One region of the Streptomyces sp. NPDC041968 genome, then DNA from elsewhere that is predicted to be linked to it. Evidence: predicted binding sites of a transcription regulator. Region 1 holds the regulator's gene; the other holds the start of a gene.
The links. Region 1 encodes HrcA, which represses chaperone genes, less so after heat shock. Its sites were predicted from a motif close to TTNGCACTCNGNNNNNCNGAGTGCNAA; they were not measured.

Region 1 (4,411 bases):
GAAGGCGGTGCCCAGCTGGGCCGCGCTCGCGCCCGCGGCGAGGACCGCGGCGATCTGACCGCCGCGCATGATGCCGCCGGCGGCGACGACGGGCAGGCTCACCGCCTCCCTGACCTGGGCGACCAGGGACAGCAGCCCGGTGCCGGTGCCGCCCGTCTCCACGTTGTCGCGGTGGGTGCCCTGGTGTCCGCCGGCTTCGGTGCCCTGCGCGATCACCGCGTCGGCGCCGGACCGCTCGACGGCCCTGGCCTCCTCCGCGGTGGTCGCCGCGACCAGGGCGAAGGTGCCCACGCGGTGCAGGGAGTCGACGACCTCGCGGCTCGGGACGCCGAAGTGGAACGACACCACCGGCACCGGGTTGTCCAGCAGCACCGCGAGCTTGGTGTCGTAGCCGTCGTCGCGGCCGCTGTCGGGGTCGCCCAGCTCCGTCTCGTACCAGGCGGCCTCACCGGCGAGCTGGTGGGCGTAGACGCCGACCGCGGCGGGGTCGGCCGTCTCGGGCTGCGGCATGAAGAGGTTGACGCCGAAGGGGCGGCCCGTCAGTCCCCGCAGCTGTTTGATCTCCTCGTACATCCCGTCCGCGGTCTTGTACCCGGCGGCCAGGAAGCCCAGCCCTCCCGCCTCGCAGACCGCGGCGGCGAGCTGCGGCACGGAGACGCCGCCCGCCATGGGCGCCTGCACGATCGGGTAGGGGAAGAGATCGGTCAGTGCGGAGGACATGACGGCATGTTGTCACGTCCTTTGAACAAGTCCGAATCCGGGCTTCCGTCGGCATACGCCAGGAGCATCCGCACCGCGGAGCCCTTGGCAACCCTCGCGTCAGCGCCCGTTGAAGGCGTCCTTCAGACGGGAGAACAGCCCCTGCTGACCCGGCTGGAACTGCCCCTGTGGGCGCTCCTCGCCCCGGAGCTTGGCCAGCTCGCGCAGGACGCGCTCCTGCTCGGTGTCGAGCTTGGTGGGCGTGGTGACCTCGACGTGGACGATGAGGTCGCCCCGGCCGCCGCCGCGCAGGTGGGTGACGCCGCGGCCGTGCAGCGGGATCGACTGGCCGGACTGGGTGCCCGGGCGGATGTCGACCTCCTCCATGCCGTCCAGGGTCTCCAGCGGCACCTTGGTGCCGAGGGCCGCCGCCGTCATCGGGATGGTGACCGTGCAGTGCAGGTCGTCGCCGCGGCGCTGGAAGGTGGAGTGCGGCAGCTCGTGGATCTCGACGTACAGGTCGCCGGCGGGGCCGCCGCCGGGGCCGACCTCGCCCTCGCCCGCGAGCTGGATCCGCGTGCCGTTGTCGACGCCGGCCGGGATCTTCACGGTGAGCGTGCGCCGGGAGCGCACCCGGCCGTCGCCCGCGCACTCCGGGCACGGGGTCGGGACCACGGTGCCGAAGCCCTGGCACTGGGGGCAGGGCCGGGAGGTCATGACCTGGCCCAGGAAGGACCGGGTGACCTGTGAGACCTCACCGCGGCCGCGGCACATGTCACAGGTCTGGGCCGAGGTGCCGGGGGCCGCGCCCTCGCCGTTGCAGGTGTTGCAGACGACGGCCGTGTCGACCTGGATGTCCTTGGTCGTGCCGAAGGCGGCCTCGTCCAGCTCGATCTCGATGCGGATCATCGCGTCCTGGCCCCGGCGGGTGCGCGAGCGCGGTCCGCGCTGCGACGCCGTACCGAAGAACGCGTCCATGATGTCCGAGAAGTTCCCGAAGCCACCCGCGCCGAAGCCGCCCGCGCCGCCGCCGGCGGCCTGCGAGAGGGGGTCGCCCCCGAGGTCGTAGACCTGCTTCTTCTGCGGGTCCGAGAGCACCTCGTAGGCGGCGTTGATCTCCTTGAACCGCTCCTGGGTCTTCGGATCGGGGTTGACGTCCGGGTGCAGCTCGCGGGCGAGCCTCCGGAACGCCTTCTTGATCTCGTCCTGGGAAGCGTCGCGGCGCACGCCGAGTACGGCGTAGTAGTCCGTGGCCACCTAAGACTCCGCCAGGATCTGTCCGACGTACCGTGCCACTGCGCGTACCGCTCCCATCGTTCCCGGGTAGTCCATGCGGGTCGGTCCGACCACGCCGAGCTTGGCAACCGCCTCGCCGCCCGAACCGTAGCCCACCGACACGACGGACGTGGAGTTGAGTCCCTCGTGGGCGTTCTCGTGACCGATACGGACGGTCACGCCCGGATCCTTCGCCTCGCCGAGGAGCTTGAGGAGCACGACCTGCTCCTCCAGCGCCTCGAGGACGGGTCGGATCACCAAGGGGAAGTCGTGCCCGAAGCGGGTCAGATTGGCGGTGCCGCCGATCATGAGCCGCTCCTCGTTCTCCTCGACCAGCGTCTCCAGCAGGGTGGAGAGCACGGTGGAGACCGTACCGCGATCCTCGGCCTCGAAGGCCTCGGGGAGATCCTCGACCAGGCTCGGCACGTCCGTGAAACGGCGGCCCGCGATCCGGCTGTTGAGCCGCGCGCGCAGGTCCGCCAGGGACGACTCCCCGAACGGCGCCGGGCAGTCGACCATCCGCTGCTCGACCCGCCCGGTGTCCGTGATCAGCACCAGCATCAGACGCGCGGGCGCCAGCGCCAGCAGCTCCACGTGCCGCACGGTCGAGCGGGTCAGCGAGGGGTACTGCACGACGGCGACCTGCCGGGTCAGCTGCGCGAGCAGCCGCACCGTACGGGCCACCACGTCGTCGAGGTCGACGGCGCCCTCCAGGAAGTTCTGGATGGCGCGCCGCTCGGGCGCGGTCATCGGCTTGACGCCGGCCAGCTTGTCGACGAAGAGCCGGTAGCCCTTGTCGGTGGGGATGCGCCCGGCGCTGGTGTGCGGCTGGGCGATGAACCCCTCGTCCTCCAGGGCCGCCATGTCGTTGCGCACGGTGGCCGGGGAGACGCCGAGGTTGTGCCGTTCGGTGAGGGCCTTGGAGCCGACCGGCTCCTCGGTGCCGACGTAGTCCTGGACGATGGCGCGCAGCACCTTCAGCCTGCGTTCACTGAGCATCGCGCACACCTCCAGAAGTCGTCCGCCCGGTGTTCCTCCTGGCACTCACCGTGGACGAGTGCCAGACTTCCCCGGCCCAGTGTACGGCCGTGGGGTACGCCCCCGGCAAGGCCGGGGCCGCGCCGCCGTGCACGCGGGTGCCGCACCGCTAGCGTCGCCGTCGTGACGGTGACTTGGGAAGACCTGGGATGGGAGCGGCTGGCCGACGGGGTGGGCCGGTGCCGGCTGCCGGTGTGGGACTGCACGGCGGGGCTGGTCGTCGGCGCGGGCGCGGCGCTGGTCGTGGACACCGGGTCGAGCCTCGGGGAGGGCGCCCGGGTGCGTGCGCAGGCGCGGCGGCTCGCCGGTCACCGTGTGACGCATCTCGCGCTGACCCACCCGCACTTCGACCACGTCTTCGGCGCGGCGGCGTTCGCGGGCGCGGAGGTCCACGGCGCGGCGGGCGTCGGGGCGGTGTTCGCGCGGGGCGGACGGGGGCGGGAGGCGCTGCGTGCGGACGCGGTGGCGGAGGGGCTGGACGCGGGGGCGGCCGAGGACGCGGTCGACGCGCTCGTCCGCGTCCACCGCGAGGTCGACGGCGCGTACCCGCTCGACCTGGGCGGCGGCCGGCGGGTGCTGCTGGCCGACGTGGGGCCGGGGCACACCGGCCAGGACCTCGCGGTGCTCGTGCCGGGTGATCCGCCGGTCGTGTTCTGCGGCGACCTGGTCGAGGAGTCCGGCGAGCCGCAGGCGGGCCCGGACGCCGTGCCCTCGCGCTGGCCGGCCGCCCTGGACCGGCTGCTCGCCCTGGGCGGTGTGGACGCGCTGTACGTGCCCGGCCACGGAGCGGTGGTGGACGCGGCGTTCGTCCGGGCCCAACGGGACGCGCTGGCCGCGCGCTTCGGCGTGTCGCGCTGATCACGGACGGCGGATTCCTCGTATCGTCCTGAGAATGCGCCAGTACTCCGCCGACCTGACCCCTCCGTGGAAGAAGTCGCAGCCGGTACCGGAGGTCCCGGCCGACCCCGGTCTGGTGGTCGAGGAGCCCGGCACCGGGTTCTGCGGTGCGGTGACCGGCTGCGAGGCGGGCACGGTGACCCTGGAGGACCGCTTCGGCAAGCGCCGGGCCTTCCCGATGGAGCCGCGCGGCTTCCTGCTGGAGGGGCGCGTGGTGACCCTGGTGCGCCCGTCGTCCGGTCCGGTACGGCCCGCCCGCACGGCGTCCGGTTCGGTCGCCGTCCCCGGGGCGCGCGCCCGGGTGGCCCGGGCCGGGCGGATCTACGTCGAGGGGCGGCACGACGCCGAGCTGGTCGAGAAGGTGTGGGGCGACGACCTGCGCGTCGAGGGCGTCGTGGTCGAGTACCTGGGGGGCGTGGACGACCTGCCGTCGATCGTCGCCGAGTTCGCGCCGGGGCCGGACGCGCGGCTGGGGGTCCTGGTGGACCACCTGGTGCCCGGG
Region 2 (4,411 bases), on a different contig from region 1:
CCGCCCAGGCGGCCCGGGTCGCCGCCGCGAAGCGCTGGAAGCTGAAGAAGGTGCCGCTGACGGCCCCGCCGCCCCCGGCCAGGAAGCCGGAGATCAGGGCGCGCAAGGGCTTCGAGGTGACCGGCCAGGAGGACCTCCCGCCGGTCTTCACCTCGATCCCCACCAAGGAGAAGATCGTCTTCCTCACCATCGACGACGGCGCCGAGAAGGACCCGGCGTTCCTGCGCATGATGAGCGAGCTGAAGGTCCCGTACACCGCCTTCCTCAGCGACTACCTGGTGAAGGAGGACTACGGCTACTTCAAGGAGATGCAGGACCGGGGCGTCACCCTGAACAACCACACCCTCCACCACCCCTACCTGCCCGGCCTGTCCTACGCCGAGCAGAAGCGCGAGATCTGCGGCATGCAGGACGTGATCGAGAAGCGCTACGGCAGCCGCCCCACCCTCTTCCGCCCGCCCTTCGGCAACTACAACCGCGACACCCTGCGCGCGGCGAAGGCCTGCGGCATCAGGTACGCCCCGATCTGGAACGAGGAGGTCTTCGCCGACCGCTGGGACTACCGGGAGTGGGACCGGGAGATCCACCCCGGTGACATCGTCCTCAGCCACTTCCGGGGCGAGGACGACTGGGACGGCACCATGCGCGACATGGTCCGGGAGTTCCTCGACAAGGTCACCGCCGAGGGATACGCGGTGGCCCGGCTGGAGGACTACCTGTGAGGCGCGGGCGGTTCCGGACGGGCGGGGCCGCCCTGGCCGCCGTACTCCTCACCGGCTGCGCCCAGTTCGCCGGCCCCGCGCAGCACCCGGCGGCCGGCGAGCCCGCCCAGGGCGGCGACCGCGGGCAGAACCTGCCGCCCGTCGTGGACCACGTCCGCACCACCGACCGGGTCGTCTTCCTCACCTTCGAGGACAGCGCCGAGCGGGACCCGCGTCTCGCCGCCCTCATCCGCGAGCGGCGCCTCCCGGTCACCCTGTTCCTCACCGACACGGTCACCGGACCCGCCTACGGCCACTTCGCCCGGCTCCGCTCGGTCGGCGCGAGCCTGCAGAACCACACCCTCGACCACCGCTCCCTGCGCGGCCTGCCGCACGCGGGCCAGCGCGCCGAGATCTGCGGCCAGCAGACCAAGCTCACGGCCCGCTTCGGCGTCCGCCCGCACCTCTTCCGCCCGCCCTACGGCACGTACGACACCACGACGCTGCGTGCCGCCGCCGACTGCGGCATCGCGGCGATCGTCCTGTGGCGCGCGTCCCTGGAGGCCGACGGCGCCCTCGCCTACACCCGCGGCGAGCACCGCCTCCATCCCGGCGACATCGTGACCGTCGCCCCGGACGACCCGGGCCGGAACCTGCGCGACCGCACGGCGCGTCTGCTGGCGACGATCGAGGAGCAGGGGCTGAGGGTGGGGCGCCTGGAGGACTACCTGTAGGCGGGGTCCGTCCAGGCCGAAAGCGGGGGTCCGGGGGCGGCAGCCCCCGGCGGGCCCGGCACCGGCGCAGGGTGCCCACCTGGGCCGGCGGGTACGAAAAAACCGCCGACGCGCCGTCGGCATTGGCACTCCGCTTGACCGAGTGCTAATCGCGGTCATAGTCTCGGGTCTGGCACTCACCACTGGAGAGTGCCAACACAGCGACGGGCAGGTCCGGCACCCGCGACGACGGATCCACCTGGTCGCCACCTCAGACAGTTAACCCCGTGAGATCTCCGAAGGGGGAGGTCGGATCGTGACGACCACCAGCTCCAAGGTTGCCATCAAGCCGCTCGAGGACCGCATCGTGGTCCAGCCGCTCGACGCCGAGCAGACCACGGCCTCGGGCCTGGTCATTCCGGACACTGCCAAGGAGAAGCCCCAGGAGGGCGTCGTCCTGGCCGTCGGCCCGGGCCGCTTCGAGGACGGCAACCGTCTTCCGCTCGACGTGAGCGTCGGCGACGTCGTGCTCTACAGCAAGTACGGCGGCACCGAGGTGAAGTACAACGGCGAGGAGTACCTCGTCCTCTCGGCCCGCGACGTGCTCGCGATCGTCGAGAAGTAGAAGCGGCGCTTCACTTCACCGAAGTACCTGGCTTCTCATCTGCGCCCCTGGCTCCCGCGACCTTTAACAAGCCGGGCGCCCGGGGCGCATTTGCCGTATAACCCCAAGATTTCCGGAAGAGGGCTCACGCTCCCATGGCGAAGATCCTGAAGTTCGACGAGGACGCCCGTCGCGCCCTCGAGCGCGGCGTCAACAAGCTTGCCGACACGGTCAAGGTGACGATCGGCCCCAAGGGCCGCAACGTCGTCATCGACAAGAAGTTCGGCGCCCCCACCATCACCAACGACGGTGTCACGATCGCCCGCGAGGTCGAGATCGAGGACCCGTACGAGAACCTCGGCGCGCAGCTGGTGAAGGAGGTGGCGACCAAGACCAACGACATCGCGGGTGACGGTACGACCACCGCCACCGTGCTGGCCCAGGCCCTGGTCCGCGAGGGTCTGCGCAACGTCGCCGCCGGTGCCTCCCCGGCGCTGCTGAAGAAGGGCATCGACGCGGCCGTCGCCGCCGTGTCCGAGGAACTCCTCGCCACCGCGCGCCCGATCGACGAGAAGTCCGACATCGCCGCCGTGGCCGCGCTGTCCGCCCAGGACCAGCAGGTCGGCGAGCTGATCGCCGAGGCGATGGACAAGGTCGGCAAGGACGGTGTCATCACCGTCGAGGAGTCCAACACCTTCGGTCTGGAGCTGGACTTCACCGAGGGCATGGCCTTCGACAAGGGCTACCTGTCGCCGTACTTCGTCACGGACCAGGAGCGTATGGAGGCCGTCCTCGACGACCCCTACATCCTCATCAACCAGGGCAAGATCTCCTCGATCGGCGACCTGCTGCCGCTGCTGGAGAAGGTCATCCAGGCCGGCGCCTCGAAGCCGCTGCTGATCATCGCCGAGGACCTGGAGGGCGAGGCCCTCTCCACCCTCGTCGTCAACAAGATCCGCGGCACCTTCAACGCCGTCGCCGTCAAGGCCCCCGGCTTCGGCGACCGCCGCAAGGCGATGCTCCAGGACATGGCCGTCCTCACCGGCGCCACCGTCATCTCCGAGGAGGTCGGCCTCAAGCTCGACCAGGTCGGCCTCGAGGTGCTCGGCACCGCCCGCCGCATCACCGTCACCAAGGACGACACCACGATCGTCGACGGTGCCGGCAAGCGCGACGAGGTCGAGGGCCGCATCGCCCAGATCAAGGCCGAGATCGAGTCCACCGACTCCGACTGGGACCGCGAGAAGCTCCAGGAGCGCCTCGCGAAGCTGGCCGGCGGCGTGTGCGTGATCAAGGTCGGCGCCGCCACCGAGGTGGAGCTGAAGGAGCGCAAGCACCGTCTGGAGGACGCCATCTCCGCGACCCGCGCCGCGGTCGAGGAGGGCATCGTCTCCGGTGGTGGCTCCGCGCTGGTCCACGCCGTCAAGGTCCTCGAGGGCAACCTCGGCAAGACCGGCGACGAGGCCACCGGTGTCGCGGTCGTCCGCCGCGCCGCCGTCGAGCCGCTGCGCTGGATCGCCGAGAACGCCGGCCTGGAGGGCTACGTCATCACCTCCAAGGTCGCCGAGCTCGACAAGGGCCAGGGCTTCAACGCCGCCACCGGCGAGTACGGCGACCTGGTCAAGGCCGGCGTCATCGACCCGGTGAAGGTCACCCGCTCCGCCCTGGAGAACGCCGCCTCCATCGCCTCCCTCCTCCTGACGACCGAGACCCTGGTCGTCGAGAAGAAGGAGGAGGAAGAGCCGGCCGCCGCGGGCCACGGCCACGGCCACGCCCACTGAGCGCTGCGCTGAGCTGAACGGTGCCCAGTCCCCTGCGGGGGCTGGGCACCGTTTCTTGGTGCCGGGTGCGCGCCTGCCCACGGGTCTCGTGCCGGGTGCGGCGCCGTCGTGGTTGCTCGCGCGGTTTTCCGCGCCCTTACGGGGGGCAGGCGGCTGCTCCTCACAACGGGGAGGCGGCGTGGCGGCGGTCCGTCACCGGCGAGCCGTCACACCAGCCCGCTCAGGGGCAGCACCCGCTCGGCGAGCCGCCCCCGCAACCTGCCCCCGGCGGTGTCGGCCTCGGTGAGCCAGCCGGCGGCGACCAGCAGCTCGGCGTGCTCGGCGATGTCCTCGGGCCGCAGGCCACAGAACGAGGCGACCGCGTCCAGGCCGACACCGTCGCCCTCGGCGTCTTCGACCCGCTCACCGAGACGCCCGTCGGGACGGCTGTGGGCGACGGTGTACACGGCGAGGAGCCGGGTGGCGGCGCCCGCCTTCTTCTTCCGGAGCTTCCGGTCGCCCACCACCTTCTGCGCCCACCCCGACAACCGCGCCCGGGTGACCTTGCCGAAGGGGAGCGGGCGCGGCTCGGCGGGCAGCAGCGAGGGGACGGTGACCTGGGTGGGCTCCTCG

Region 2: a site for HrcA is predicted at 1,558-1,584, ahead of groES (co-chaperone GroES). Genes of this name have one in related genera too.

Annotation. Positions count from the first base shown of each region.
Region 1 covers NZ_JBVJCB010000001.1:772,365-776,775, forward strand. Annotated here, with positions in the region: gene ACZ6EG_RS03540 (nitronate monooxygenase) at 1-720, opposite strand, end outside; gene dnaJ (molecular chaperone DnaJ) at 820-1,956, opposite strand; gene hrcA (heat-inducible transcriptional repressor HrcA) at 1,957-2,973, opposite strand; gene ACZ6EG_RS03555 (MBL fold metallo-hydrolase) at 3,136-3,870, shown strand; gene ACZ6EG_RS03560 (DUF3097 domain-containing protein) at 3,905-4,411, shown strand, end outside.
Region 2 covers NZ_JBVJCB010000005.1:177,130-181,540, reverse strand. Annotated here, with positions in the region: gene ACZ6EG_RS14405 (polysaccharide deacetylase family protein) at 1-722, shown strand, start outside; gene ACZ6EG_RS14400 (polysaccharide deacetylase family protein) at 719-1,435, shown strand; gene groES (co-chaperone GroES) at 1,731-2,039, shown strand; gene groL (chaperonin GroEL) at 2,174-3,799, shown strand; gene ACZ6EG_RS14385 (hypothetical protein) at 4,006-4,411, opposite strand, start outside.